Regions from separate parts of the Pandoraea apista genome, predicted to be linked through region 1. Evidence: predicted binding sites of a transcription regulator. Region 1 holds the regulator's gene; each other region holds the start of a gene.
What was found. The regulator sigma-54, encoded in region 1, starts transcription at its own class of promoters, with help from an activator protein. The targets are predictions, from matches to a motif close to TGGCANGNAANCTGCTTT.
Positions count from the first base shown of each region.

Region 2: a site for sigma-54 is predicted at 3,089-3,106, ahead of AT395_RS17615 (ammonium transporter). Genes of this name have one in related genera too.
Region 3: a site for sigma-54 is predicted at 3,357-3,374, ahead of nirB (nitrite reductase large subunit NirB). Genes of this name have one in related genera too.
Region 4: a site for sigma-54 is predicted at 4,665-4,682, ahead of AT395_RS06600 (acetyl-CoA acetyltransferase). Genes of this name have one in related genera too.

Region 1 is NZ_CP013481.2:4,927,422-4,935,210, reverse strand. It holds gene mutY (A/G-specific adenine glycosylase) at 1-1,010, shown strand, start outside; gene rapZ (RNase adapter RapZ) at 1,012-1,893, opposite strand; gene AT395_RS22250 (PsiF family protein) at 2,066-2,392, opposite strand; gene hprK (HPr(Ser) kinase/phosphatase) at 2,552-3,517, opposite strand; gene ptsN (PTS IIA-like nitrogen regulatory protein PtsN) at 3,595-4,050, opposite strand; gene hpf (ribosome hibernation-promoting factor, HPF/YfiA family) at 4,287-4,640, opposite strand; gene AT395_RS22230 (RNA polymerase factor sigma-54) at 4,783-6,270, opposite strand; gene lptB (LPS export ABC transporter ATP-binding protein) at 6,365-7,135, opposite strand; gene lptA (lipopolysaccharide transport periplasmic protein LptA) at 7,161-7,789, opposite strand, start outside.
Region 2 is NZ_CP013481.2:3,872,759-3,880,547, reverse strand. It holds gene AT395_RS17620 (hypothetical protein) at 1-1,652, shown strand, start outside; gene AT395_RS17615 (ammonium transporter) at 1,846-3,048, opposite strand; gene AT395_RS17610 (antibiotic biosynthesis monooxygenase family protein) at 3,456-3,755, shown strand; gene AT395_RS17605 (FadR/GntR family transcriptional regulator) at 3,934-4,665, shown strand; gene AT395_RS17600 (FAD-binding oxidoreductase) at 4,718-6,130, shown strand; gene AT395_RS17595 (amidohydrolase family protein) at 6,241-7,131, shown strand; gene AT395_RS17590 (MFS transporter) at 7,267-7,789, shown strand, end outside.
Region 3 is NZ_CP013481.2:1,464,444-1,472,232, reverse strand. It holds gene AT395_RS06790 (nitrate reductase) at 1-348, opposite strand, end outside; gene nirD (nitrite reductase small subunit NirD) at 375-725, opposite strand; gene nirB (nitrite reductase large subunit NirB) at 736-3,186, opposite strand; gene AT395_RS06775 (MFS transporter) at 3,525-5,018, opposite strand; gene AT395_RS06770 (acyl-CoA dehydrogenase family protein) at 5,099-6,268, opposite strand; gene aliA (cyclohexanecarboxylate-CoA ligase) at 6,282-7,789, opposite strand, start outside.
Region 4 is NZ_CP013481.2:1,424,433-1,432,221, forward strand. It holds gene AT395_RS06580 (hypothetical protein) at 1-200, shown strand, start outside; gene AT395_RS06585 (SDR family NAD(P)-dependent oxidoreductase) at 305-1,060, opposite strand; gene AT395_RS06590 (TRAP transporter large permease) at 1,162-3,024, opposite strand; gene AT395_RS06595 (TRAP transporter substrate-binding protein) at 3,040-4,059, opposite strand; gene AT395_RS06600 (acetyl-CoA acetyltransferase) at 4,721-5,887, shown strand; gene AT395_RS06605 (acyl-CoA synthetase) at 5,982-7,559, shown strand; gene AT395_RS06610 (PPC domain-containing DNA-binding protein) at 7,556-7,789, shown strand, end outside.

The DNA of each region.
Region 1 (7,789 bases):
AGGTTGCCACCGTCATTCCCTATTACGGGCGGTTTCTCGAGCGTTTCCCCGACGTTGCCGCGTTGGCGAGCGCGCCGCAAGACGATGTCATGTCGCTCTGGGCCGGTCTTGGCTACTACTCGCGCGCGCGCAACCTGCATCGTTGCGCGCAGGTCGTCGTCGCCGAGCATGGCGGACGTTTCCCGTCGGACCCCGAGACGCTCGCCACGCTGCCGGGCATTGGCCGTTCGACGGCCGCGGCGATTGCCGCGTTTGCCTACGATGCGCACGCCGCGATTCTCGACGGCAACGTCAAACGGGTGCTTGCGCGAGTTTTCGGCATCGAGGGTTTTCCGGGCACGCCGAAGATCGAGCGAGACATGTGGGCACTGGCGGAATCGTTGCTGCCGCAAAAGGATTTGCCTGCCTACACGCAGGGCATGATGGATCTCGGTGCGACGCTGTGCGGACGCGGCAAGCCGCGCTGTGGCGAGTGCCCGTTCGATAGCGATTGCGTTGCCCATGCGACCGGACGCGAGCGTGTACTGCCGACATCCAAGCCGAAAAAGGTGCAACCGGAGCGTTACGTCGACGTGCTGGTGATTTGCTCGGACGAGCGCATGTTGTTCGAGCGGCGGCCCGACAGCGGCATCTGGGGCGGGCTTTGGAGTCTGCCGGAATTGTCACCGCCAACGGATGAGCGCGAGGCGGACGAAACATCGCTGCGCGAGCGCCTGACGGCGCATGCAGCGGCGCTCGGCGCAACGCAGGGCACGGTCCAGTCGCTCGTGCCGTTGCAGGAGCTTACGCATGTTTTTACGCACTTCCGGCTGCACCTGCGGCCGTGGCTGGTCACGCTGTCGGGGGCATCGGGCAAGCGCGCGTCTGTGGGGCATTCGAGCGATTCGGGTCATGCCTGGCTCGACACCGCGGGGATTGCTGCTGCGGGTTTGCCGTCGCCGATCCGCAAAATTGCCGACGCCCTGTGTGCCGTGTCGCCCGGCGACGGTCAACTCAGCCTGCCGGCGTGAATCAGGCGGCAGGAACCGGGTCGAGGGGCGCGAGTTCGCGATGACGCACGAGCACGCTGGCTTCCGCCCGAAAGCGTGCGCCCAGCGTTTCAGCGATGAATACGGAGCGGTGCTGGCCGCCGGTGCAGCCGATCGCCACCGTCAGATAGCTACGGTTGTCGCGCATATAGCTCGGTAGCCATTTCTGCAGATATGCGCCGATATCGTTGATCATCTCGTCGACTTCCGGAATGGCCGAGAGGAAGTCGATTACCGGCTGATCGCGGCCGGTTAGCGGGCGAAGCTGTGTGTCGTAATACGGATTGGGCAGAGAGCGAACGTCGAATACGAGATCGGCGTCGAGCGGCACGCCGTGCTTGAATCCGAACGATTCGAACATCAGCGTGAGTCCGGCGTGATCGTGCTGGACGAATTCCCGGATCCAACGGCGCAACGCACTTGCCCGCAAATTGCTGGTGTCGATCTGGTGACCGAGTTCGGTCACGCTGTTAAGCATCTCGCGCTCTTTCTCGATTGCTTCGACAAGCGAGCCGGTGGCCGAGACCGTATCGTCACCCACAACGGATAGCGGGTGGCGGCGGCGTGTCTCGGAGAAGCGCTGCACGAGCGTTTGCGTGGTGGCGTTGAGGAACAGCACGCGCACGTCGTGACCAAAGCGGCGCAGGCCGCCGATGATCGGTGGCAGATCGGCCAACGAGCCGCCGCTTCGTGCGTCGATGGCGACCGCGAGGCGCGTGTAGTTCTGCGTTTCGAGATATTCGGCGAGCTCAGGCAGAAAGCGCGACGGCAAATTGTCGACGCAGTAGTAACCCGCATCCTCGAGGACGTTCAGGGCGAGCGATTTGCCGGAACCCGAAACGCCGGTAATCAGTACGATCTTCATGACATTTCCCGGATACAACCTTCATGGTAAGCGATTGTGTCTTACGGGTGTCGAGCGGGCAGAAACAAGAACGTTCCCGAAGATTTCTCTCACTTTACGAGAGAAAGGTGCTGCGCATGTGACAACGGCGCCCTGTGGGGCGCCGTTGGGCAATCGTTGACCAGGAAAAACGTCAGGCCGACGGCTTGTTCGACAGGCACGACTTCATGAACGCTTTGCGATCATCGCCCTTCTTGTCACCCGCCTGCGCATTACAGGTCTTCATCTTTTCCTGCTGGGTCGGCTTGGCGGCGGCGGCAGGCTTGCTCGACAGGCAATCCTTCATGAACGCCTTGCGATCGTCGCCCTTCTTGTCGCCTGCTTGCGTGTTGCAGGTGCTCATCTTGTTCTGCTGGGAATTGGCTGCCTTGGGAGCAGGCGCCGGAGCGGCCGTCTGGGCAAACACGGGCGATGCGAGCAGCGGGGATGCCAGAAGCAATGCAGCGAATGCTTTTTTCATGATCGTCTCTCCATAAGGTCGACACGCACGGGAAGGGGCCGCGTCGCGATTACAACATGAAAGAAAACGCGCCGCAATCGCGCGGCGTTGACAGAAAAAATCGGAAATTGCGGTAAACCCCGGCACGTTGGGCGACGGATGGCGCCGCCCTTAGGGGAGTCAGAGCAGCTTGCCCTGCATGCCGTCCGGGTCCTGCATGGCCTGCCGCTGGCGTTCCATGAAGTCCTTGAGGGTATCGATGCCGCGCAGTTGCAGGATCGTATTGCGCACGGCGGCTTCGACGAGCACGGCGAGGTTTCGGCCGGCAGCCACTTGCAGGATGACCTTGTTGATGGGCAGGCCAAGAACATCCACCGTCTGCGCTTCGAGCGGCAGGCGCTGGAATTCGCCGTCGGGGCGGCGCACCAACTGAACGATGAGTTTGAGCTTCATCTTCCGGCGTACGGCCGTCTCACCGAAGATCGTCTTGATGTCGAGCAGGCCCAGGCCGCGCACTTCCAGCAGGTTTTGCAGCAGCGGCGGGCAACGGCCTTCGACGAAATCCGGTCCGAGGCGCACGAAATCGACGGCGTCGTCCGCGACCAGCCCGTGACCCCGGCTGATCAGTTCCAGGCCGAGTTCGCTCTTGCCGAGGCCGGAATCGCCGGTGAGCAGCACGCCCATGCCCAAAATGTCGAGAAACACGCCGTGCATCGTGCATCGCGGGGCGAACACACGCGAAATGTACAGGCGCAGGCTGTCGATGACTGCGGCCGTCGACATCGGCGTGGTGAACAGCGGTGTGGACGAGCGGGTACAGCGCAGTACCAGATCGGGCGGCGCTTCCAGGCCGTCGGCCACCACGAGGAAGGGGGGCTCAAGCGCGATCACTTCGCCCATATGACGCTTGCGGTTTTCATCCGTCAGGCGCTGGTAGTAACGCAGTTCGGCCTCGCCAAGCACCTGAATCCGGTTCGGGTGGATGAGGTTCAGGTGACCCACGAGGTCGGCGCTGGAGGTGGCGGTCGCCACGCTCTCGGGCGTGAAACCTCGCTCCCATCCCTCATGGCCGGTCAGCCACGACAACCGCAGCGTGGCGGCGTTGTCGTCGAAAATGCTTTGCGCGTTGATGCCGGTCAGTTCCACCGCGTCGCCTCGTTCGGTTGGGTGTGGGAGCTACGAATTTTCAGATTTTCGCGGCGGATACCGGCGCAAGCGCCGGCTCAGGGCTGCCAGTTGGCGAGTGCGGCGTGAATCTCGTCGGCACTCGGCGCATGGGTCAAGGTCTCCCGCATCGTGCGATCGGAGAGCAACTGGGCAATTTCGGAGAGAATCTCGAGATGTTGCTGCGTTGCCTGCTCCGGTACGAGCAGAAAGAACAGCAGGGACACCGGCTGACTGTCGGGTGCTTCGAAGGGAATGGGGTCATCGAGACGCACGAAGGCTGCCATCGGATGCTTCAGGCCCTTGATACGGCCATGCGGAATGGCCACGCCTTCACCCAGTCCGGTCGAGCCCAGACGCTCGCGTGCGAACAGATTGTCGGTCACAAGCGCGCGCGACAGGCCGGCATTGTTCTCGAAAAGAAGCCCGGCTTGCTCGAAGACGCGCTTCTTGCTGGTGACAGACAGTCCAAGCAGGATGTTGGACGCAGGTAAGAGTTTGACTAAACGGTTCATCTTGTAATGCGGGCGAACGCTTAGTCGCCCTCCAACCCCCGATTGACCTCGCATTATAGACCACCCGCCGTGGTGCCCGCGGCAATCCACGGAACTGGGCGGAACCATACAAAAGGGGCCGTTCAACGGCCCCGCGGTGGGTGATGCCAGACTTATGGCAGACGTGTGTGCGCTCGGGTGGTTCCGTGCGAATTCACGTGGCTGTCAGTCGATGCGACTACCACGCCCGGACAGACTCATTGCAGCGGTTCCGCCTCGGGAGGTTGCTGGTGCTTGAGGGCTTCGCGCCCGTGATCCTGAACCTTGTCCTTGTATTGCATTACCTTGCGGTCGAGCATGTCGATCAGCTTGTCGATGGCGGCATACATATTCTCGTCACACTTCTCGACGAAAATTTCCTTGCCCTTGAGATACACGGTGACGCTAGCAATCTGGCGTCCGGCCTTCTCCTTGGTCTTGTCGACAGATAGGATCACCTCGGCACCGATAAGCTGGTCGAAATGCCTCAACACGCGCTCGAGCTTGTTGACGACAAATTCGCGCAGTGACGGCGTGAGTTCGAGGTGATGTCCACTGATCTTCAGATTCATAGCTGCTCTCCTTGCTGAAATGCCGAAGTGCAGGCCGCGTCATGAACGACGCTGGCTAGCGGGAGTGCGAGCCATTGACGTGACGCAATGTCGCACTGCGGCGTTATGCCCCAGCGAGCCAACATGGCGCACCAGGACTGTCCTACAAAGATTTGCGCAAGTTCACTGCCGGAATTCGCATGGCCTCGCGGTATTTCGCGACGGTGCGCCGCGCCACCACGAACCCTTGCTCTGCCAGCAGTTCCGCGATACGGCTGTCGGAAAGGGGGCTCTGCGGGTCTTCTGCTCCTATGAGTTGCTTGATGAGTGCGCGGATGGCGGTCGATGACGCTGCGCCCCCGGCTTCCGTTGCCACATGTGAACCAAAGAAGTACTTCAGCTCAAACGTTCCAAATGGAGTGAGCATGTACTTACTGGTGGTCACGCGTGAAATCGTGGATTCGTGTAAACCCAGCGTATCAGCAATCTCGCGTAAAACCAAGGGCCGCATGCCGATTTCGCCATGCGTGAAGAAGTTCTTTTGACGCTCGACGATCGCTTGCGCCACGCGCAGGATCGTATCGAAGCGCTGCTGGATGTTTTTGATCAGCCAGCGGGCTTCCTGAAGTTGTTGTTGCAAGTTGCCGGTACCCGGGTCGTTGCGGTTATTGCGCAGAATGCGCGCGTACATCTCGTTGATGCGCAGGCGCGGCATGACGTCGGGATTGAGCTCGGCGGTCCAGCCGCTGCCCTGTCTGCGCACGAGCACATCGGGCACGACGTAATCGGCCTGCGGCGTGCCATACGCGGCACCGGGGAACGGATCGAGCGAACGAATCAGTTGATGGGCGGCACGCAAGCCGTCTTCGCTCGCCCCCAGCACGCGGCGCAGACGGGTGTAATCGCGTGCGGCGAGCAGTTCCAGGTGATCGCTCACGATGCGCAGCGAGAGCGTGCGAACGCTGCTCGCAGGCAGGCGCTGGAGTTGCAGGCGAAGGCATTCGGCCGGGCTGCGGGCGCCCACACCCGCCGGGTCGAAGCTTTGCAGCAGCGCGAGCGCGGCGTTGATTTCCTCGGTCTCCAGCGCCAGTTCTTCGGGCATTTCTGCCTCGATTTCTTCGAGCGTGGTGCCGAGATAGCCGTCTTCGTCGAGCGATTCGATCAGGAACGCCACCAGCGCACGGTCGCGCGGACCGGCCTTGGTCAGGCGCAACTGCGCCAGCAGGTGTTCGCGAAGGTTGGGATGGTCGACGTGCAGCTGCGGACGCGCGTTGTCGTCGTCGTCCGAGGTGCTGCCGGAGCGGGCGAAGTCGTTCAGGCTCCAGTCGCCGCCATTGTCTTGCGAGTTGTCGTCGAACCGGGTCTCGCCGTCGAGTTCGCGGGCTTCGTCACGGCCGTTGGCGGACTCGGCGCCGTCGTTCGTGCTGCTGACCGACGTTGCCCGCTCGTTGCGCAGCGACCCGTCCGTGCCCACACGTACCGAGCCCGCGAGCCAATCGTCCTCGCGTTCGAGCATCGGGTTCTGGGTGAGGGCGTGCTCGACTTCCTGCTGAAGTTCGAGCGTAGACAGTTGCAACAACCGGATCGATTGCTGCAACTGCGGCGTGAGGGTCAGGTGCTGCGAGGTGCGGAGTTGAAGAGTCGGTTTCATAGCGTGTCTCGCCTTTATTGTAGAGGCTTTGTCACGCCAGCGGAACCGGCCCTGCGCCCTATCGGAGGCAGGGTTTACATGCGAAAAATTAGCTTTACATCCGGAAATTTTCGCCCAGATACACGCGGCGGACGCTTTCGTCGGCCACGATCTGGTCAGGCGTGCCGGCGGCGAGCACAGAGCCTTCGCTGATGATGTAGGCGTGATCGCAGATACCCAGCGTCTCGCGCACGTTGTGGTCGGTAATCAGGACACCGATGCCACGGTCTTTCAGGAAGCGCACGATGCGCTGAATTTCCAGCACGGCGATCGGATCAACGCCCGCAAACGGTTCGTCGAGCAAAATAAAGCGCGGCTGCGTGGCCAGTGCACGGGCGATTTCCACGCGGCGGCGCTCGCCGCCAGAGAGCGACATTGCCGGATTCTCGCGCAGATGGCTCACCTGCAACTCGTCGAGCAGCGCTTCGATGCGGCGGTCGATTTCGTCGCGCTTGAGGGGTTTTCCCTGCGCATCGAGCTGCAATTCGAGCACGGCGCGAATGTTGTCTTCCACCGTGAGCTTACGAAAGACCGACGCTTCCTGCGGCAGATACGAGACCCCCATGCGGGCGCGCTCGTGAATCGGCAGTTCGCTGATCAGATTGCCGTCAAGCTGAATCTCGCCGTCGTCGGCTGGTACGAGCCCCACGATCATGTAGAACGACGTGGTTTTTCCGGCACCATTCGGGCCGAGCAGGCCCACGACTTCGCCGCTTTTCACATCCAGCGAAACATCTTTGACGACGGTACGGGCGCCGTATTGCTTTTTGAGCGAGCGCACCACGAGCGCGCTCGGCTTGCCCGCCGGCCCGAGGCCAGGATTGATGGTCGAAGCGTTGCTGTTGGCAGAATTACTCACGCGGATTCCCAATGCTTTTTGAGGGAGACAGCGGCGGCAGATCGCCCTTGGGGGCGGCTGCGCCCGGCTTGCTCGCGCCGCCGGGCTGCGCTTGATTCGCGCCCGTTGCATTGCGCGGGGCGAGCGTGGCGCGCACGCGGCCGTTCGGATTGTTGGCGTTGACCTGATCGGCGCCGCTGTTCGCGGTATAGACCTCGTTATACGTATCGTACGTAATCACGCTGCCGTGGATCTCGTCGAGCACCTTCGTGCCACCGGCCAGGCGCTTGAGCGTGGCTTGCGTGGTGAGCGTGGCGACTTCGGTCTTGCCGTTGTAGTAAATCGTCTGGCCCCAGCCATCGATGTACTCGTCGAGGCCGTCGCGCTTCTGACGCATATAGGCGAGCGGGCCGCCCGGCTTGTAGTACGCCGTAGCGTACTGATAGCCCTCGGGGTCCTGAGTCACTTCGACGCGGTCGGCCTTGAGGATAATCGTCCCCTTGGTCATCGTCACGTTACCGGTGAAGATGTTGACCTGTTTGAGGTCGTCGTAGCTCATGTGGTCCGACTCGATATTGAGCGGCTTGTCGCGGTCGGCGCGCTCGGCATGGGCGAGCGGCGATACGAGTGCGCCGAGCATGG
Region 2 (7,789 bases), 1.1 Mb from region 1:
CCTATAGTCGACGGTTTGCCGGCGAGTCCGGCGACGACCATTGGGGGATAGCGATGTGGTACCAGCAGTGTGCAGGGGCAAGCGGTTGGAACGCCAGTTGGCGCGCGACGCCGGATATCGAGTTGGCGGGCATGCGTGAGCCGGCAGCGCAGCACCGTGCCGAGCGAAACGGGCTTGGCGAGCGTCTGGAACGCACGGCCAACGCAGCGAGTCATGCCCGGCGTAATGGCATCGATGCATCGCGCCGCGTCGATCCTGCGTTGGCGGGCGCGTTTGCTCAGGCGTGGGCGGGATTGTGGGTCAGCACCGGCCCGTCTCAGCACTTCTACCGCAAGGAGTTCGATCTGGCGCACAAGCGAGATGCGCGTCTGGGACGCCATCTGACACAGGTTGAAGCGATGTTGGCACCGACTCACGCGCAGGGCGCGCAGCGTTCCGCCGTCCAGGCGTTGCCCGACGGTATCGCTATCGAGCAGGTGCAGCGCGACATCGCGCAGTGGCTCGAAACGGTCGCTGCCACCGGCAACCGGGGATGGCATTTCCGCGCGGCGCGTGATGCCCTGTCGCTGGCGGGCAATCTGTCGTTGCTTGCGATCATTGCCGCTTGCTTCTATTCGCAGGAGACGGCTGAGAACGACGGCTCGCCAGCCACTGTCCGCGACGCCACGATCGCGAACACCCCGTTCGGGGTTCCGTGGGCCGACTGGACGCTGCTGGCGTTCGAGGGGGCGAAGGGTGTGATCACGCAGTCGCTCGGCTCGCCGACACTGATTCGCCATCATGCGGTCGATGAAGTGCTCAAGCGTATGGAAGCGGGGTGCCGATTGCTGGAGGCGTGTGTTGAGATGCCATCTCCCGCAGTACCTGATTCCTGGCGCGAGGCGTTGGGCTCGCTCACGCGCGCTCGTGACGTGGCTACGCTCTTCACATTTGCCAACACGGCGATACCGCCTGCGCGTCTGGGGCTTTGGGTTCCTTCCTGGTTCACGAATCCACCGGCAGAGATCAATGGCTACCGGGGCATCTTGCGCGTGGCGGGTCTGATGCTCGATTCGTGTCGCGCCGTGACGAGCCTGCTGGGGACGTGGGCGCGCAACGCGGCGTTCACACACGATGCGCACCGCCTGACTCATCGATGGCAAATGCTATGCGCCCGGCTCGCCGACGTGCCGGGCGCCGGCCAGTCCACCGTACTTCGCCGTGTCGCGTGCGTAACACGGCTCTCCGAGCACTGCGACACGCCACTCATGACGCAGATCGCTTCGCACGACACGCTACGCGAGCACTTACTCGCACGAGGCGATTCGTTGACGGCAGGCGAGATCGCGCGTGCTTGCGAGCAGTTTTGCGTGCCATGCCACACCTCGTACGTTGACGGCACCCCTTATCTGAGCCTGAACCCGGCGGAGAGTCCGTGGGGCCATCGGTGGACGGGCGACGCGTGGCAGTGGGGAGGTGCGACACCGGCGCGTGCGTCGTACCGGCTACTGCTGTCGTATCAGCACTGGAGTTCGGGATTGCTGGAGCGGGCGTTGTCGTCGTCTTGCATGGGCGCGACGCCCGATGCCGAATCGTCGTCCGTCGATCCGGCGGGCGTGAAGCGCACCCGATCCGGTGTTGCGCACGTCGATATCGAGTCGACGCGAGTCTGACGAGGCCGCGGGCTGCACTCGTTCCTTCTCGCCGCTGCTGCGGCGAAGGCGGCTTCGGCTTCGTCGGCACGTTGGCAAAGTCGCCGTGCCGTAGTCATTCACGCGTCCATTGTCGATGCGGTGGGTAAGCGTCTGCCGCGACCTTACCCTCGAATCCCCGGGCAACCTGCTGGCTGTCCGGCAATGGTGAGCGTCACCAATTCGTCTCGCGTTCCGGCGTGGCGGTGATCTTGTGGATGGATAGATCGGCGCCGTAATACTCCTGTTCGTCGTCGAGCCGCAAACCGACACTGCGCTTGATAACGCCATACACCAGATAGCCTCCGGCGAAGGAGATGGCCACGCCCATCACCGTCCCGACGACTTGCGCAACGAAGCTCACGCCACCCAATCCGCCGAGCGCCGTCTGCCCGAAGATGCCTGCCGCCAAACCGCCCCAGATGCCGCACACGCCATGCAACGGCCAGACGCCGAGCACGTCGTCGATGCGCAGGCGATTCTGCGTCACGGTAAAAAGCCACACGAACAGACCACCCGCTACCGCGCCCACGACGAGCGCGCCGAGCGGATGCATGACGTCTGACCCGGCGCACACCGCGACCAGCCCTGCGAGCGGACCGTTGTGAATGAAGCCGGGGTCGTCCTTGCCGACCCACATTGCCACGAGGGTGCCGCCGACCATCGCCATGAGCGAGTTGACGGCCACCAGCCCGGAAATGCCCCCCACACGCTGCGCGCTCATCACGTTGAAGCCAAACCAGCCGACGATCAGAATCCACGCGCCGAGCGCGAGGAAGGGAATCGACGACGGCGGGTGCGCGGCGACTTGCCCCTGCCCGTTGTAACGCCCGCGGCGTGCACCCAGATGCAGCACCGCGGCCAGCCCGATCCAGCCGCCAACCGCGTGCACGACGACCGAACCGGCGAAATCGTGGAAGGGGGCGCCGAATACTCGCGTGAGCCAGTCCTGAATGCCGAGGTGACCATTCCATGCAATCCCCTCGAAGAACGGGTAGATCACTCCCACGAGGAAAAACGTCGCCACCGACTGCGGATGAAACTTCGCCCGTTCGGCAATGCCACCCGAGACGATGGCGGGAATCGCGGCCGCGAACGTCAGCAGGAAGAAGAAGCGGATCAGCGCGTAGCCATTGTGTTCGGACAGCACTGCCGCGCTCGACCAGAAGTCGACACCGTACGCGAGCGGATAGCCGATGAAAAAGTAGGCCAGTCCCGAGACGGCGAAGTCGGTCAGGATCTTGACCAGTGCGTTGACCTGATTTTTCTTGCGGACGGTGCCGAGTTCGAGAAAGGCAAAGCCGGCGTGCATCGCAAGCACCAGAATCGCGCCGAGCAAAAGGAACAGCACGTCGCCGGGGGTATTGGAATTGGGCATGAATGTGCTCTTTTGGTGCAAATGTAAAGAAAAATGAAGATATGCAAGAGCAATGCCAGACTTTTTCAGGTCTTTGATTTATTGGGGTGTTTTGGCTGGTGATGCGATGCGTGCGTCGCTACGCTGCACGTTCATGGTGCTGCGTGGCCGGTCGATGAGCGAAGTCCGTGCATGGGCATGAGGTGCGGGGACGGAAAAACGCTGAAAGGGTCGGGAGGGGCGACACGCGATGCGCCGCGCGTATGTGCGGTATAGAATCGAGCGTCCTCGCGGCACTGTCGCCACCGCCCGGCGCCGACGATTCCACGATTCCGCGAGCCTGCCCAACCGGCGGCGCCATCGTGCGACGACAACAAGATCGACAGCACAACTACGCACCATCACGCATCAACCACAGAGGAAATCCGATGATCTTTGAAATTGCCCAGATCGAAGTGAAGCCCGGCACCGAAGCGGCGTTCGAACAAGGTGTGGCGAAGGCCGCGCCGCTGTTCAAGGGCTCGAAGGGGTGCCATGGCATGCGTCTGCTCAAGTCCATCGAACAGCCGACCCACTACAGCCTGGTCGTCACGTGGGAAACGCTTGAGGACCACACCGTCCACTTCCGCAACTCCGAAGCCTTCTCGCAATGGCGCGCGCTGGTGAGCGATTGCTTCGCGGCACCGCCGAACGTGAGTCACGTCACCGAAGCGTTGATCGGCTTCTGAGGGCAATGCGCGTCACGTCGCAAGGCGTGGCGCGCTATTCGTCCGGGGAGGCGGCGGAACCCGTCTCCCAGTCACCACTGTTATTCATCGCGCGGCGGACTAAGGGTTAACTCGGTAACGAGCGTCAAAAGTTTTCAGATAACATGCAAACCAGAAAAGCATGAGACGACGCGAGAGGATGACGACCAAGCCCAAGACCCTGACCGAGCAGGTTGCGCAGCAGTTGCAGGACGCGATCCGGCAGGGCACCTACCCCGTTGGCACCAAGTTGCCGACCGGCAAGCAGCTTTCCGAAACGTATGGCGTGAGTCAGGCGGTGATCCGGGAGGTCACGGAGCGTTTGCGCTCGCAGGGGCTGATCGACAGCCGGCAGGGGGCGGGCGTAACGGTGAGGGCGCGCACGCCGTCGAGCGGTTTTCAGGTGCCTGTCGGGCAGGACGCCGCGGATCTCGCCAGCGTCTACGAACTGCGTCTCGATCTGGAGAGCACCGCTGCGGCGCTCGCTGCCGTTCGTCACACCGATGAGGACATTCGCGTTCTCTCCGACATACTCGGCAAGCTGGAAACAAATCTGTATCACGCGGAAAACGGCGTGGAGTTCGACACCGCATTCCATGCCGCGATCGCGCGCGCAACGCACAATCGCTATTACGCCGACCTTTTGCAGTATCTGAATCTGCAAATTCGCCAGGTGGTGCAAGCGGCGCGCACGAATACGCTCCGCCATGAAGGACTTGCTGCGCAGGTGCATCAGGAGCACGTGGCCGTGTTCAATGCGATCAAGGCGCGCGATCCATTGCTCGCCCGCGCGGCGTCGCTCTCGCATCTGCTGCGTGCTTCGGCGCGGCTTGGCCTCACGCTGCCCGGGCGCGACATCATCACTGGCGCCATCGCGCCGACCCGTGTCTGACCGCTTCGTCAGATGCCATCTCCCTGCACCGTAACCCCCGACGCGTGACCCTATGACCCTCTCCGCTTTTGCTCAACGACTCATCGATGCCGTCGGTGCCGACAGCGTATTGACTTCCGCCGACGACCTGGCGCCGTGGTTGTCCGACTGGCGCGGCATGTATCGCGGTAATGCGCAGGCCGTCGTGCGCCCGCGTACGACGCAGGACGTCGCCCGGATTCTCGCGTTGTGCCAGAGCACATCGACGCCGGTGGTTCCCCGCGGGGGCAACACCGGTCTGTGCGGCGGAGCGACGCCCGACACCGCTGCGCAGAACGTGGTGCTGAGCCTCGATCGCATGAATACCGTGCGCAGTCTGGACACCATTGCGAACACGCTGGTCGCCGAAGCCGGTTGCATCCTCGAAGACCTGCAACGCACGGCGCGCGACGCGAACCGTCTGCTCCCGCTCAGTCTTGCGGCGGAAGGCTCATGCCAGTTGGGCGGCAATCTGGCGACGAACGCTGGCGGTGTGAACGTGGTTCGCTACGGCATGACACGCGAACTGGTCCTTGGTGTGGAAGCCGTACTGCCGAACGGCGAAATCCTGCACGGCCTGCGCACGCTGCGTAAAGACAACACAGGTTATGACCTCAAGCAATTGCTGATCGGCTCCGAAGGTACGCTGGGTGTGATCACGGCGGCGGCACTGCGCCTGTATGCGCCGACGCCCGTGCGTCAGGTCGTGATCGCCGCGGTGACATCGCCGCGTCAGGCATTGGAATTGTATGAATTGCTGTTCGCGGAGTGCGGCCCGCGCATGCAGGCGTTTGAGTTCTTCACCGGCGAATGCGTCGATCTGGTGATGGCGCATGTGCCCGGCGTACGCGCACCGTTCGGCGAACGTCACCCCGGCTATGTGCTGGTTGAACTGGCCGATACGGCCGACGAAAAGGCACTGGCAGCCTTGCTCGAACGTGTGATCGAGACGGCCATTGAGCGCGATCTGTGCGCCGATGCCGTGGTGTCGTCCACGCTGGGTCAGGTCGAGGAAATGTGGAAGCTGCGCGAGGAAATCTCCGAGGCGCAACGCGCAGACGGCCTGCACCTCAAGCACGATATCTCGCTGCCCATCGAGGCCATTCCGGAATTCATGACGAGTGCAGAAGCGCGCGTGCGACGCGTTTGTCCGCAGGTGCGTCCGTTCATCTTCGGGCACTTTGGCGACGGCAATCTGCACTACAACCTGTCGCGCCCGGCGGGGGAAGCGGCGAACTTCATGGCAACGCATGGCGAAGCGATCACGGCCGAGGTGCTCGATGAAGTCGCGCGCTTCGGCGGCAGCATCAGCGCCGAGCACGGTATCGGACAACTCAAGCGGGAGTACTTCGCGAAGTACAAGTCGCCGCTGGAACTGCGCCTGATGCGCGAGATCAAGGCCGTGTTCGATCCGGCCGGCATCATGAATCCGGGCAAGTTGCTGTAAGCGCCTGCCTTCTGACGGGCACCGTCAGCGGTGCCCGATCTGTCTTTGTTTTACCCCTGGCGTGAGCCCGACGTTGCCACTGTCGCCCTCGCGCCTCCTGAGGAGTCGACATGATTGCAACCCCTGCCGCCGGAGCGCCGCTGTGTCTTGGCCCGCTGCCGGAGATCGATCCACCCACTTTCGACGTGCCGTTCGGCGCCGTCGACACGCATGCGCACGTGGTCGCCGCGAGCGACGCGTACCCGATGGTGCCCGAGCGCAGCTACACGCCACCACCCGCGCCGGAAGACAAATACCTCGCGATGCTCGACGCCACGGGTATGACCTATGGTGTGCTCGTGCAGATTAGTGTTTACGGCACCGACAACCGCTACATGCTCGAGACGTTGCGTCGCCACCGCGACCGTTTGCGCGGCATCGCGGTTGTGTCGCCGGACGTGACCGATGCCGAACTCGAAGCGATGCATGCGGCGGGCGTTCGCGGCTTGCGCATCAACGTGCTGTTCGGCGGCGGTATCGGCTTCACGGCGATGGAAACGCTGGCGCACCGGATCAAGGATCTCGGCTGGCATATGCAGTTCCTGATGGACGTGAACGCGTTGCCGGAACTTATGCCGCGCATGACGAAGCTGCCGGTGCCGGGCATCGTCGATCACATGGGACACACCCCGGTGGCGCAGGGCCTTGAAGCCCCCGGTTTCTCCGCTTTGCGCTCGCTCGTTCGCGATCACGGTTATTGGGTCAAGCTCTCGGGGGCTTATCGCATCAGCGAGCGCTTCCCGTCGTTCGACGACGTGACGCCCTTTGCGCAAGCTCTGATCGAAGACGCGCCGGATCGCATGGTCTGGGGCAGCGATTGGCCGCATGTGTCGCTCACGCGTATGCCGAACACGGGGGCGCTGCGCAATCTGCTGCCGCAATGGGCGCCGGATGCCGACACACGCCGCCGCATTCTGGTGGATAACCCGGCGCGACTGTACGGGTTCCCCGCAACCGTTTGACGATGCACGGGCACACGCGGTTGCACAGACTGCCGCGTTGCCACTCGATGCACTGACGTTCTCATTACTGAAGTTCATCCTAACCGGGCGCACCTCGCGCTCTTGCAGTTCACGGGTACAAGAGGAGGAGACAAGATGGATTGGTATCGCCAGATGAACCCAACCGAGCGGCGCACCTTTATCGCGGCGTTCGGTGGCTGGGCGCTCGATGCGCTCGATTTCATGGTGTTCACTTTCGTGATCTCGACGCTGATCACCGTATTCAGTATCGATAAGGGGCAGGCCGGCATGCTGGCCACCGTCACGCTGTTGTTCTCGGCCATTGGCGGCTGGGTGGCGGGCGTGCTTGCCGATCGGTTCGGCCGTGTCCGCATTCTGCAAGCCACGATTCTGTGGTTCTCGATCTGCACGATTCTGATCGGCTTTGCGCAGAACTTCGAACAGATCTTCGTGCTGCGCGCGTTGCAGGGGCTGGGCTTCGGTGGTGAATGGGCGGTCGGCTCGGTGCTCATGGGCGAGATTGTGCGCACCGAGTATCGCGGACGCGCCGTCGGCACCGTGCAAAGCGGCTGGGCGATCGGCTGGGCGGTGGCGGCGCTGTGCTACACGGCGTCGTTCTCCCTGTTGCCGGAGGAGTACGCCTGGCGCGCGCTGTTCT
Region 3 (7,789 bases), 2.0 Mb from region 1:
ATAGTAGTCCTCGGTCAGCAACTGCCCCGACACATAGAACGCTACGGCGTCCGGCCCGTGACGGTGGATGACGTCGGCAAAGCGCGAGGCCACGGTTTCGAGCGCGTCGTTCCACGTCGCAGGTGCGCGCGCCGCCTCGCGCGTGTGGCGAAGCTCCGGCATCAGCACACGGCCGGCCAGCGACTGCGCAGTGAGCGGCAACGTCATGCCTTTGCTGCACAGACGTCCGAAATTCGCCGGATGCGCCGGATCGCCCTGCACACCGACAATACGCTCACCGTCGCTCTCGACAAGCATGCCGCACCCCACGCCGCAGTAGCAACAGGTCGTTCGCGTCATGGTGGTCATAGGGCGCTCCGGCGGTGGAGAGAGAATCAGGCGGCGGCGGTGGCCTGCACCGCCTCGTCGAGCGAGAGGTACACCTCACCGGCGTCGATCCGCACGGGAAAGCGCTGCGCGCAACCCACATCGGGAGCGCACGCCTCGCCGGTCGTCAGATCGATGTTCCAGGCATGCAGCGGACACGTGACCTTCTCGCCATGCACAATGCCTTGCGACAGCGCGCCGCCTTTGTGCGGGCACTGGTCGCGCAACGCGAAAACGTTATCGCTCTCGGTGCGAAAGAGCGCGATGTCACCACTCGCATGCCGCAACACGCGCGTGCCCAGACGCGGAATCGCATCGACGTCGCATACGTGCAGCCAGATCGGTTCGGATAGCGTCATGGTGAGCTCCTCAGACAGTCGCAGGCGCCACGCCCAGCGGCGCAAGCGGACGGTATTCGTTGGCTTGCGCCCCTTCGATACGAGCCTTCCATGGGTCGGGCAGGCCGTCGAGCGCGAACAGCAGCCGGTCGTAAAGTGCATGACGGCTGGCCGCGTCGTTCACCACACGCTGCTTCACGTAGTCGAGACCCACGCGCTCGAGGTAGTGCACCGTGCGATCGAGGTAGTAGGCCTCCTCGCGATAAAGTTGCAGGAAGGCGCCCGTGTACTCCTTCACCTCTTCGGCCGTCTTCACCTTGACGAGAAACTGCGCCACTTCGGTCTTGATGCCGCCATTGCCGCCAACGTACAGTTCCCAGCCCGAATCGACGGCGATCACGCCCACGTCCTTGATGCCCGCCTCGGCGCAATTGCGCGGACAACCCGACACAGCGAGCTTCACCTTGTGTGGCGACCACATATTGGCGAGCATCGTCTCGAGATCGATGCCCATCTGGGTGCTGTTCTGTGTGCCAAAGCGGCAAAACTCGCTGCCCACACACGTCTTCACCGTGCGGATCGACTTGCCGTAAGCGTGTCCCGACGGCATGCCGAGATCGCGCCAGACATTCACGAGATCCTCCTTCTTCACACCTAGCAGGTCGATGCGCTGACCGCCCGTGACCTTCACCATCGGAATCTGGTACTTGTCCGCCACGTCGGCGATACGGCGCAACTCGCTCGCATTCGTCACGCCGCCCTTCATCTGCGGGATGACGGAGAACGTGTTGTCCTTCTGGATATTGGCGTGCACCCGCTCATTGACGAAGCGGCTCTGCGGATCGTCGACGGCCTCTTTCGGCCACGTGCTCAGCATGTAGTAGTTCAGCGCGGGACGGCACGTCGCGCAGCCGTTAGGCGTGCGCCACGCCAGGAAGTCGAAGGCGGCGCGGTGCGTTGTCAGGTGATGCTCGCGCACCGCGCGGCGCACGTCCGCGTGCGAGAGGTCGGTGCACCCGCACACGGCTTTTTCCTTCGGCGCGGCGTCGTAGGTCGAGCCCAGCGTGCTCATCAGAATCTGTTCGCACAATCCCGCGCACGAGCCGCAAGAGCTGGCAGCCTTGGTGTGCTTCTTCACGTCGTCCAGCGTGAACAGCCCTTTCTCGGTAATCGCCTTCACGATGGTGCCTTTGCACACCCCGTTGCATCCGCAGACTTCGTCGCTATCGGACATGGCCGACGCACGGTTCTGCCCCTGCGTACCGACGTCGCCCACACTCGACTCGCCGAACATGATGCGCTCGCGCAATTCACCTAGCGCGCGCCCTTCGCGCAGCAGCTTGAAATACCACGCGCCATCGGCCGTGTCGCCGTACAGACACGCGCCGACGAGCTTGTCGTCGCGGATCACCAGCTTCTTGTAGACACCACTCGCTGGATCGGACAGCACGATTTCTTCGGTGCCGTCGCCGCCGAGAAAATCGCCGGCCGAGAACAGGTCGATGCCCGTGACCTTGAGTTTCGTCGACAGCACCGAGCCACGATAGCTGCCAATGCCCATGAGGGCGAGGTGGTTGGCGCAGACCTTGGCCTGTTCAAACAGCGGCGCAACGAGACCGTAAGCCACGCCCCGATGGCTCACGCACTCGCCCACGGCGTAGATGCGCGGATCGTAGGTTTGCAGCGTATCGGACACAACGATACCTCGCGAGCAATACAGCCCGGCCGCTTCGGCAAGCGTGGTATTCGGCCGGATGCCCGCTGCCATCACCACCAGGTCGGCGGCAATCTCTTCGCCATGGCTGAACTGCACGGCGCGCACGGCTCCCTTGCCGTTGTCGAGAATCGCAGACGTTTGATGCGACAACCGGAACGCGAGACCGCGTGCCTCAAGCGACTGTTGCAGGAGCTTGCCCGCCGTGCTGTCGAGCTGACGCTCGAGCAGGGTTTCGGCCAGATGGACAACGGTGACGTCCATGCCGCGCAGCTTGAGGCCATTCGCCGCCTCAAGACCGAGCAAGCCGCCACCGATCACGACCGCGTGACGCTTCACGCGCGCCGTCTCGATCATGATTTCGGTGTCGCGAATGTCGCGATAGCTGATTACGCCGTCGAGATCCTTGCCCGGTACCGGCAGGATGAACGGGCTGGAGCCGGTGGCGATCAGCAGGCGATCGTAAGACGCCTCGGTACCGTCGGCACAACGCACCACGCGGCGCGGCCGGTCGATCTGCACGACTTCCTTGCCCAGATGCAACGTGATGCCCTTTTCCGCATACCAATCCAGCGGATTGAGCACGATGTCGGCGAACGCCTGTTCGCCCGCCAACACCGGCGAGAGCAGAATGCGGTTGTAGTTCGGATGCGGCTCCGCGCCGAACACGGTGATGTCGTACTGATTCGGTGCGATCTCCAGCAACTCTTCTAGCGTGCGGATGCCCGCCATACCATTGCCGATCACGACCAGACGAGGTTTGCGCATGCTGTCTTCTCCTGTTGCAACGCGTGCAGCGCCCGAAAAAACAAAACGGCGTCCATCCGTGCCGAAGCACGGAGGGACGCCGTTGTCCTGTGGGAACGTCACAGGCTATCGCGCCCGACGTCACCCTTGAATTCGTTGCCGGCGACGCCTTTGCCGCTGGCCTCTACGCTAACGCAACAAGCGTGCCAACCACGCGACCACTCTCGGCAGAGCCTTGCCGGCTAAGGCGATATGGCAGAAATGTCTATGGGAAACACCCGAAAATCTGGCGAAACCTGCTGCACCGCAGCAGTGCAAGACGGGGCAAGCCCGCCTTGTTCGCACCAGGATGATGCGCGTTAGCGTGCCGCCGACGGCGTATGCCCGCTCACGTGCGCACCGGCGTTGGCAGGCAGGCGAACGCCGTCGATCAATGCCAGGAGCGCAATGGCCGCCATTGCGGCGAACGTCCACCGGAAACTGGTCGCGCCGAATGGCGTGGCCCCCGCCACTTCGGTGATCTTGAGGACGAGCGCGCCCAGTGCGATGCCCAGGCCGGAGGTCATTTGCTGAAGGGCGGAGAAAAGCGTGGTGGCGCCGCTCATGTCGTCTGGCGGCACGTCGGCGAAGCCCATCGTGGCGAGGGTAGTGAACTGCACCGAGCGGCAGACGCCCCCGAAGAGCAGCACCAGCGCAATGAGCCACAGCGGTGTCGTCGCCGTCAGTAGCGCGCATAGCCCGAAGCCCAGCGCCACGAGCACGCCATTGCCCAGCAATACGCTACGAAAACCGAAGCGGCGCAGGATCGGCGTGGTCGCAGGCTTGATTCCCAGATTGCCCGCAAACAGGGCGAGCATCAGCAACCCCGACGTCACGGCGCTCATGCCGAACGCCAGTTGGAACATCAGCGGCAGAAGAAACGGTGCGCTGCCGATGGCGATACGAAACAGCGAGCCGCCCCACACGGTCACGGCGAACGTCTGCACACGCAGTGCGGCGAGATTGATGAGCGGATGCGTCGCGCGCATGAAATGCCGTATCGACCACACCATGGCCACCAGCCCGAGTGCGAGACACCCAATCACCAGCGGCCAGTCGGCCGGCGTGCGGCTGGCCAGTTCCACGCCGAACATCAACAGACTGGCGCCCACGCCGCTTGCGATGAATCCCGGCAGATCGAACGGCTTGCGTTGCCCGGGCGACGGTTTCACCAGCCACAGCGCCGCCGCGAAGGCCGCAATGCCGAGCGGCACGTTGATGAGGAAGATCCAGTGCCAACTCCACGTCGATGAAATGAAGCCGCCGAGCGCCGGCCCCAACACCGGCGCGGCAAGCCCCGGCCAGGTGATCGTCGCAATGGCGCGCACCAGCGCAGGCTTGGGCGTGTTGCGCAAGACAACCAGCCGGCCGACGGGCACCATCATCGCGCCCGCAAGCCCTTGCAACACGCGAAACAGCGTAAACATGTCGAGGCTGGTGCTCATCGCGCACAACACCGACGCGAGCGTGAAGAGCGCAATCGCCGAAGGAAACACGCGACGCGGGCCAAGCCGGTCGGCAAGCCAGCCGCTCGCAGGAATGAACGCTGCGAGGGCCACCAGATAGGCCGACAAACCAATAGAGAGTTGAGACGGCGCCACACCGAAGTCGACAGCCATCGCGGGCAACGACGTGGTGATGATGGTCGCGTCGAGGTTCTCCATGAAGAACGTGGACGCGACGAGCAACGGCAATGCCGTCTGCGAAACCGTCTGTCCCTGGCGGGGAGGCTTCCCGGACGATTCGGATAGCCCGGATAGCCCGGATGGCGAAGGTGATGCGGACGGCTGGCGCGACTGGGCAGTTTCGGACACGACGGCTCTCGGGGGCAGCGAACGCCAGCGAGTGTATTACAACCGCCACGCCAGCGCTGCCCGGTGCCGAAGCGGCAACCTCAGTCGTCCTGCATGAGTGCGCGGCCGATAATCAATTGCTGAATCTGCGTGGTGCCCTCGTACAGACGAAGCAAGCGCACGTCGCGGTAGAACCGCTCGACCTTGTACTCATTGATATACCCTGCTCCGCCATGCACCTGCACGCCACGATCGGCCACGCGGCCGACCATTTCCGTGCAGAACATCTTGGCGCACGATGCCCGCATGCTGACATCGGCATCGCGCTTGCCTGCCGGTTTCGCGTCGTAGCGCGCGGCGCAGTCCTGCACCATCGACCACCCGGCATAGAGTTCGGCCTGACTGTCCGCGAGCATTGCCTGAACAAGCTGAAAATCGCCGATGCGATGACCGAACTGCTTGCGTTCGCGCGCGTAGGCCACCGATTCGTCGAGAATGCGTTGCGCCATGCCGCATGAGAGCGCCGCCACATGCAAACGTCCGCGATCGAGCACCTTCATGGCCGTCTTGAATCCTTTGCCCGCCTCGCCGCCAATGATATTCGCTGCCGGCACGCGCGCGCCCTCCAGCACGACGTCGCAGGTCTTTGTGCCGCGTTGTCCCATCTTCTTGTCAGGCTTGCCCAGCGACAACCCCGGCGTGTCGGCCGGCACGATGAACGCCGAAATGCCGCCCGCGCCTTCGCCGCCGGTGCGCGCCATCAATGTGAAGGCCCCGGCGCGCGGCGCATTCGTGATGAAACGCTTCACGCCGTCGAGCACGTAAGTGTCGCCGTCGAGCACCGCCCGCGTCTTGAGGGCCGCCGGGTCCGAGCCGGCGTCGGGCTCCGTGAGCGCGAACGACATGATCAGATCGCCGCTCGCCACACGCGGCAACAGATCGCGTTTCTGCGCCTCGGTGCCGTCCATCAGAATGCCCTGCGAGCCAATGCCGACATTGGTGCCGAATACGGAGCGAAAGGCCAGCGACGTCTGCCCGAACTCGTAGGCTACGCGTACTTCCTGCGACATCGACAAGCCGATGCCGCCGAATTCCTCGGGGATCGACAGGCCGAACAATCCCATCTCTCTCATTTCGTCGACGATCGCGGCAGGCACTTCGTCGTGCTCCTCCACGTCGTTCTCTGCGGGCACCAGCCGCTCGCGGATGAAACGTTGGACCGCCGCGAGCAACAGCTCGAACGATTCGTGATCCAGTCCCTTCGTTGTCATTTGCCAGTCGTCCTCAAGGCGTGTGTTCAGTGGCGCTTGCGCGGGAGGCCTGGAGCATCTCGCGCAGCTTGAATTTCTGTATCTTACCCGTGGGCGTCGTCGGCAGCGTCTCACGAACTTCGATCCGCTCGGGCCAGTACTGCCGCGCCACTTTGTGCGACGCGAGGAAGTCGGTCACCGCCGCGAGGTCGATCGATTCGCCCGCGCGCGGCACGACGACCGCGCAGGCGCGCTCGCCCAGACGCTCGTCCGGGTAGGCCACGATCGCTACCGTAGCGATCGCCGGATGCCGGTACAGAAGGGCTTCGATTTCCACGACCGGGATGTTCTCGCCACCGCGAATGATCACGTCTTTGCTGCGTCCGGCAATGCGCACGTAGCCAGTCTCGTCGAGCCACGCCATGTCGCCGGTGTCGAACCAGCCCTGATCGTCGGTAGCGTTCCATTGCGCGCGCTTCAGATAGCCACCGAAATTTGAACAGGCGCGCACCAGCAGCCGCCCGGTCTCGCCGACGGGCAACGTGTCGTTCTGCGCGTCGACCACGCGCAACTCTACGCCCGGCAGCGGGCAACCGTCGGTCGTGGAGGCCCGCACATCATCGTCATCGAGACGCGTGAGCGTAACGGCACCGTTCTCCGTCATCCCCCATGCCGAAACGATCTTTGCGCCGAGTACGCTGCGCGCCTGTTCGACGACGGGGCCGGGAATCGGTGCGCCGGCACACAGAAATGCACGCAGGCTCGGCACGGTCTCGCCACTGGCCGCTACCGCTTTCGTCAGGTCGGAAAGAAACGGTGTCGACGCCATGGTGAATGTCACCCCTTGCTCGCGAATCAGCCGCACGGCGTTTGCCGGGTCCCAGATGTCGAGCATCACGGCGCTCGCCCCGAGAATCACCGGCATCATGAGTCCGTACATGAAGCCGGTCTGATGAGCGAGGGGCGACCCCATCAGGATCACGTCGTCGCGGCCCAGGCGCATGCGCTCGGCATAGGCAAGAATGTTCGAGAACGTGGTGTTCGCGCTGTGCATCACCCCTTTGGGCTCACCCGTCGTGCCCGAGGTGTACATCAACTGCATGATGTCGTCGGGATGGGCGCGCGCTGCCAGCATCGTGGCCCGCTCGTCGCTCGACGCGGCGGGTTCGCCCGCCATGAGCACCGCGTCGAAGCTGTCCTCGCCCAGGCCGTCGCTGTTGTTCTTGCTGTCGACCACGATGACATGTTGCAGGTCCGGCAAGTCCGGCTGTAGCGCCCGAGCCATTGCCGCGTGATCGAACCCCCGGAACTGGCGAGGCACGACGAACACCTTCGCCTCGCCGTGGCGCAGCATGAACGACAACTCCCGCTCGCGGAAAATGTGCATCAGCGGATTGAGCACGGCGCCGATCCTTGCGCAAGCAAGATAAGTGACGGCGAACTGCCAGCCGTTGGGCAATTGACAGGCCACGACATCACCGCGCCCGACACCACGACGCATCAGCCCCAGCGCGAGGCGCTCCGCGGCATCGGCAAGGGCCG
Region 4 (7,789 bases), 2.0 Mb from region 1:
TTCCGATTGCCGACTGGTATATGGGAAGCAGCGATTTGCGTCGGGGCCTGATCGGCCATCTGTTCAATGGCTACAGCGAAAAGCACATCAAGAGCGAATTGAAACCGATCATCGCGAAGTTCAAGGACGATCATTCGCAAGTCACGCTGGACGGCCCGATGCTTACGGAGGAAGAGCGCAGGGTTATGACAGCCCGCTGACTTGTTGTGCACACCAGGCTCGCCCGGGGTGCACCGGTTCAGCGGGCGATAGACCGGGCTTGCCTCGTGCCTATCCCGTTCAAACGGAAGTCATAAGGACCGTGTCAGATCTCCAGAATCCCGGCAGCAACGAAACCACCGTCGACCGGCAGGATGTGGCCGGTGACATACGAGGCGTCGTCGGACGCGAGAAAGCTCACCGCCCCGGCGATTTCGCGCGGTTGCCCGTAGCGGCCGAGCGGCGTCGTCTCCGTGTAGTGACGGCGAGAGATGTCGGAGTGCAGCACCTGCGTGAGCGGCGTGTCGATCGGACCGGGCGCAACGCCGTTGGCGGTGATGCCGAACGGTGCGAGTTCGATGGCCATCTGACGGGTAAGGCCAATGACCGCGGCCTTCGACGTGCCGTAAGCCGTGCGCCCGGCGCTCGCCAGAATGCCCGCCACCGACGCCAGATTGACGATCCGTCCCCAGCGCTGTTCGCGCATCAGGCGTGCGGCATGTTGCCCGCACAGCAGCGTTCCCGTGAGATTCACGTTCATGACCTGATGCCAGTGATCGAGCGGATAGTCGAGAAACGGAAACGTTTTTGCAATGCCCGCGTTGTTCACGAGCACATCGCAGCGGCCGTGCCGTTGCGCAATCTGCGCGAAGCCGTCGGCAATCGACGCCGCGTCGCCCACATTCATTCCCAGCGCCCACGCTTTGCCGCCCGCAGCGCTTAGCTTCGCCGCCGTTTCGCTCGCCGCACCTTCATTCAGATCGGCGACAACCACGGTCATGCCGTCGCTCACCAATCGTTCGCAGATGGCGGCACCAATGCCCATGCCGCCGCCCGTTACAACTGCCACTTTCTCCGTCATGCTATGGACTCCTAAATTTATTAATTTCTACAGCACGGACCCCGCCGCCAGCAGCGCGGCGGAGCCCGTCGGTGATACCGAGAATCGTGAGTGGAGGGGTCTTACTTCAGGAAACCGATCGAGATCCAGGGAATGAAGACCACGATAAGCAGCGCGATAAGCAGTGCGCCCATGTAGGTCCACATCCGGTTGAACACCTTGTCCGGCGATGTCTTGCCAATGGCGCACGCCGCATAAAAGCCCACACCGAGCGGCGGTGCGAACAGTCCCATGCCCATCGACAGAATCACGACCATGGCGTAATGCACATCGTGAATGCCCAGCGAGCGGGCGACCGGAAACAGCAGCGGACCAAACAACACGATGGCGGGAATGCCTTCCAGCACGCTGCCCAGCACAATGAACACCACTACCGAGATGAGCAGGAAGCCGATCTGTCCGCCCGGCACGCCATGCATCAGCCCGACAAGCTTGGCCGAGAAGCCCGATTGCGTGAGGGCCCACGCCATGGCCGTCGCCATGCCGATGATGAGCAGGATCGCACCGGAGAGTGCCGCCGTTTCCGTCAGCAGCGGATACAGACGTTTGAAGTTCAGGTGCTTCTTGAAGGCGTGCACGAGAAGACCGATCACGATCGTGTAGGCGATACCGACCGTAGACACTTCGGTGGCCGTGGCGGCCCCTTCGATCACCGCCGTGCGAATCAGAATCGGCAGCGCGAGGGCAGGCAATGCCACGATGAATGTCTTACCGATCACGCTCCACGGCGCACGGCGTGCCGCGCTCGGGGCTTCCTTGCGCGAGCGGGCGAAGCACACCACGACGATGGCGAGCGTGGCGATCACGGCAGGCAGCAAGCCGCCGACAAAGAGCGCGGTAATCGATACCCCGCACACCGCACCGATAGTGATGAGCACGAGACTTGGCGGGATCGTCTCCGTCATGGCGCCGGTTGACGAAAGCAGCGCCACGAGGTCTTCCGGTTTCGACCCGCGCCGTTGCATCTCGGGGAAGAGCGCGGGCGCGACGGCCGCCATGTCGGCAGCCTTCGAGCCAGAGATGCCCGAGACCAGGAACATGGCGCCAAGCAGCACGTATTGCAGACCGCCTCGCACGTGGCCGAGCAGCGAGGCCATGAACTCGATCAGGCTGCGAGCGAGCCCGCTCATCTCGATCAACGCACCGAGCAGCACGAACAGCGGCACCGACAACAGAATGAGGCCCGACATGCCCTCGTCCATGCGGCTCACGACAATCTGCAACGGCGCGTCGGTCACGAGCGCCAGATACGCCAGCGTTGCCGTGCCGAAGGCGAAGGCAATCGGAATCCCCCCCGCCACGCAGGCGCCGACGATCAGCACGAAGAACACCAGCAGGTTGTAGTTGCCCATCGCAATCAGCGCGGGGCGGCCGAGCCAGAGCGCCGCGCCCAGCGCCGCGACGAACAGCACGCCGAGACCGAACTGACGCAGCGTGGAGCACCGCGCCATGCGCGAGATCGCGGCGATGAGCATCAGCGCCGCGCCAACCGGCAACGCGGCAGCGCGCAGGCCGTCGGGGATTTCCAGCGCGGGCGTGGTGATGTCCATCTGTTCGATGGCATGCGTGTACGCAGGCATGATGATGAGAGCGACGAACACGCAGACCGTGAGCGCAGCCATGGTCTGGAACCAGTCCCGCCACGCCGCCGGAAGTTTGTTGACGATGGCGGAAAGACGCATGTGCTCACCCCGGTCGAGGGCCAGCACCGCGCCAAGCATCGATAGCCAGATGAACAGGATCTGCGCCAATTCGTCCGACCAGGTGAGGGGATTGTCGAACCCGTAACGCGAGATCACGCCCGCGAGCAGGATGAGAGTCTCCGCCACCACCAGCAGCACGGCAGCCGCTTCGGTGACTTTCATCACCGCGCGGTTGACATGGCAGAAGAGGCGGGCGAGCGCGTGCGTCGGCTCGGCCGTCATCGTCAACGTTTCCATTTACGCGAGCTTCCCGGTGTACTTTTCCAACACGCTCCACGCCTCGTCGCCGAACTTCTTGTGCCATTCGGCATAGAAACCGGCCGTGCGGAGCTTCTCGCGGAACTGCTCGTTGTTCGGTGCGTTGAACACGAGACCTTTCTGCTTGAGTTCGGCCATCACGCCGTCGTTGAGCTTGCGCACATCGTCGCGTTGCGCCATGGCTGCCGCGTTCACATTGGCGGTCACGATCGCCTGCAAGTCCTTCGGCAACTTGTCCCACTTCTGCTTGTTGGCGAGGAACCAGAAGCCGTCCCACATATGGTTCGTCATCGACACGTACTTCTGCACTTCGTACAGCTTCGCCGTGGTCAGCAGAGCAAGCGGATTTTCCTGTGCTTCGACGATATGCGTCTGCAAGGCCGAGTACACCTCGGCGAAGTTGATCGACGTGGGCGACGAGTCGAACGCGCGGAACATCGACGTCCACAGCGGGCTCGTCGGCACACGGATCTTCAGGCCCTTGAGGTCGGCCGGCGAATTGATCGGACGGCTGCTCGTCGTGATCTGGCGATATCCGTTTTCCCAGATCTTGTCGAACGCGAACACCGACGTCTTGGCGATCTGGCCACGCACGTGCGCCCCGAGGTCGCCGTCCATCGCTGCCCACACCTGACCGTAATCCTTGAACGCGAAGCCCACGCCGGAAATCTGCGCCGAGGGCACCAGCGTGCCGAGAATCAGCGGCGAGAGCGTGAAGAAGTCGATGGCGCCCGAGCGGATCTGGCTCAGCATGTCGCTGTCGGTGCCGAGCTGGTTATTCGGGTAGATCTGGAAGTCGATACGGCCCTTCGACTGCTCAGCAATTTTCTGCGCCATTTCTTTGGCGCGAATGTTCATCGGATGGCTGATGGGGAGGTTGTTGGCGAACTTCAGCGTGAATTCGGCGGCGCGGGCCTGCGTCTGATACAACCCCGTGGCGGCAGCGGCCGATGTGGCGGCCACAACCTTGATGAAGTGGCGGCGATCCATGTTGCTCATACTGCATGTCTCCTGATTATAGGTTTGGTGACTGCGTCTGAAGCACGAGGCGTGCGGCGTATTGCCCTGCAACGTCCCGGCCCACTCGGAGTGCAAACGTGATGCGGCTCGCAAGTGGCTTGGCTATCTTACGCAAGTCGAATGCCAGATCGCGGTCCCAACGGGAAAACCCTTACGTTGTTAAGCACTAGTGAAATCCCGTGTCCGATGCATTGCATCGCGCTCCTTTCTTTTATCTGGCGGAACCCGGCGCGATGCCGCCCCGGCGTCGCAAAACGGGTTTGCTGCATCTGCGACGGGGGTCGGATCCGTGCTTGCGCGGGGTGATACACCTGTCGCATTTCTCGCGCGCCCTGCTACACCTGTCGCAGGGCGTCGGCAGGCAAGATGCGACAGGTGTTGCAGGGCGCTGGCGCGGGACAGTCGTGTTGCAGCACAGCAAATTCGCTTCACCCGAGCGGCATCCGAATTCACTTGATGGCGCAATACGTACGGCTTTACGCTTACGTCAATTGCGAGAGCGCCAAAAGCGCGAGTGTCGCAATCGAGACGCAATGAGCAGGGAATGCCGTTGGCGCTTCATCAAGGGGAGATGCGCGCATGTCTGGCATCGAAATTGCTCACCGGAGTCTGGATGACCCCAATTTTCCGGAGACACTTCATGGTTGCTGCATGCCTTACCGGCTGGGCCCACTCCCAGTTCGGAAAACTCGATAACGTCGATGCCGAAGTTCTGCTGGCCGATGTTGCCCAAGCTGCGCTCGACGATGCGGGCCTTGCGCCCGAACAGATCGATTCCATTCACGTCGGCACTTTCAACGGCGGTTTTCTGTATCAGGATTTCCCGTCGTCGCTCGTCTTCAACCGAATTCCCGGCCTGCGCTTCAAACCCGCCACACGTTACGAAAACGCCTGTGCGACGGGGTCGGCTGCCGTGCATGGCGGACTCCAATCCATCGAAGCGGGTAAGGCCACGCACGTACTCGTGATCGGCTTCGAGAAAATGACCGAGCTGGCTACGCCGCAGGTCGGCGAGGTGTTGCTCAAATGCTCCTACGCCCGGGAAGAGGCTGGCATTCCGGGGGGCTTTGCAGGGGTGTTCGGCACCATTGCGCAAGCCTACTTCGACCGATATGGCGATCAATCCGATGCACTCGCGCGCATTGCGGCGAAGAACCACCGCAATGGTTCGGTCAATCCTTATGCGCACATGCGTCGCGATTTCGGTTACGACTTCTGCCGCAACGTCTCTGAGAAAAATCCGTTCGTTGCCGGGCCGCTCAAGCGTACCGATTGTTCGATGGTGTCCGACGGCGCTGCGGCCCTCGTGATCTCGTCTGCCGATGTGGCGCGCACGATGCCCAAGGCCGTAGGATTTCGTGCGGCGGTGCAGGTCAACGACTACCTGCCGCTCTCGCGTCGCGATCCCCTGGCCTTTGAAGGCGGTCAGCACGCGTGGCGTCAGGCGCTGGGCGTTGCCGGCCTCTCGCTCAAAGACCTGTCGCTGGTCGAAACGCACGACTGCTTCACCATCGCCGAACTCATCGAGTATGAGGCGATGGGGCTCGCCAAGCCGGGGCAGGGCGCGAATGTGCTGGCCGAGGGGCTGACCGAGAAGAACGGTTTGCTGCCGGTCAATCCATCGGGCGGGTTGAAGGCGAAAGGCCATCCGGTGGGGGCGACGGGCGTGTCGATGCACGTCATGGCGGCCATGCAACTCACAGGCACTGCCGGCGAGATGCAAATCCCCAACGCGAAGCTCGCGGGCGTTTTCAACATGGGCGGCGCGGCAGTGGCGAACTACGTGAGCATTCTCGAAGCGCGCTGATCCATTGCGCGACAGCGTGTCAGGCGGGCTGCCCGGCGTTGGCCGGGCAAGACAGACAGCAAGACTGAGAAAGAAGAAAGAGGAGACGAGCGAAATGCTCAAGAAGGTCATGAATCTCGGCCGCCTGCTGGCCGACGTTGCCCGGCGTCATCCCGATGAGCCCGGCGTGATCATCGGCGAGACGGTCAGCACATGGGGTGAGATCGACGCCCGCGTGAATGCCGCCGTCGAAGCCTTGCGCAAGCTGGGGGTGGGCAAGGGCGACAAGCTGCTGGTGCATTCGCGCAATAACCTGCCTATCTTCGAGAGCGCGTGGATCGCCTTTCGGCTGGGCGCGATCTGGGTGCCTACGAACTTTCGCATCACTGCGCCGGAGGCCGCGTATCTGGGCCAGTCGAGCGGTGCGTGCGTGATGATCTACGACGCCGGCTTCGAGGGGCATGTCGATGCGGTGCGGGCTGCGTCGCCTGCATTGCGGCATGTGATAGCGCTGGGCGCGCCGCGTGCCGGCGAGCTGCACTACGAGACCCTCGTGGCTGAGCATCTCGGCGCCCCGGGCTACGAGGCAGAAGTCGAGTACGAAGATCCTCTGTGGTTCTTCTACACGTCGGGTACGACCGGGCATCCGAAGGCGGGCGTGCTCTCCCACGGGCAGATGGCTTTTGTCGTGACCAACCATCTGGCCGATCTGATGCCCGGCATTACCTACCGCAGCCGCTCAATGGTGGTGGCGCCGCTCTCGCATGGCGCGGGCATTCACGCCATCGTCAATACCGCGCGCGGGGCGGCGAGCGTGCTGCTGCCGGGCGAGAAGATGGATGCGGAGCAGGTCTGGCGGGCCATCGAGCGTCATCGCGTCGACAACATGTTCACGGTGCCGACTATCGTGAAGATGCTGGTCGAGGACCCGGCCGTCGACCGTTACGACCATAGCTCGTTGCGTTTCGTGATCTATGCCGGGGCGCCAATGTACCGTGCCGATCAGAAATACGCACTGCAAAAGCTGGGCCGGGTGCTGGTTCAGTACTACGGGCTGGGCGAGGTGACGGGCAACATCACCGTATTGCCGCCGTGGCTGCACAGTGAGGACGACGACGCTCCCGACGCGCGCATCGGCACCTGCGGCGTGCCGCGCACCGGCATGGAGGTGGCAATTCTCGACGAGCGCGGCGAGCGTCAGCCGCCGTTCGCGTCGGGCGAGATTTGCGTGCGCGGGCCGGCCGTCTTCATGGGGTATCACAACAACCCGGACGCGAACGCCAAGGCGTTCAAGAACGACTGGTTCCACACCGGAGACCTCGGTCATGTGGATGCGCAGGGCTTCCTGTACATCACCGGGCGAGCGTCGGACATGTACATCTCGGGCGGATCGAACGTCTATCCGCGCGAGATCGAGGAAGCGTTGCTCACGCACCCGGCCGTTTCCGAGTGCGCGGTGCTCGGCGTGCCCGACCCCAAATGGGGCGAGAGCGGGCTCGCGGTGGTGGTCGCCCGGGAAGGCATGGCCGCTCAGGCCGATGAACTGCTCGGACATCTCGAAGCGCGTATCGCCCGCTACAAGTGGCCGCGTCGCTTCGTATTCTGGAGTGCCATGCCCAAGTCGGGCTACGGCAAGATCGTGAAGAAGCAAATCAAGACGATGCTCGAAGAGCAAGGAGACTATCGACTATGAAACCTGCGCTTTCACGGATCTATCGGCATGCAGGCGCCCCCACGTTACCCCGTGTGGAAGACTGCGTGTTGAGCGGGCAGCACGAACTGCGCGTGACGATCCGGTCTGGTGCGAATCTCGGCGAGGCCCTGCGCGCGGCGTTATCCCGCTATGCGTACGGCGGCGGCGTCGGCCGTTTCTGCGCGGGTACCGCGCGAGGTCTGCGGTATCACATGATCGAGAACACCGCA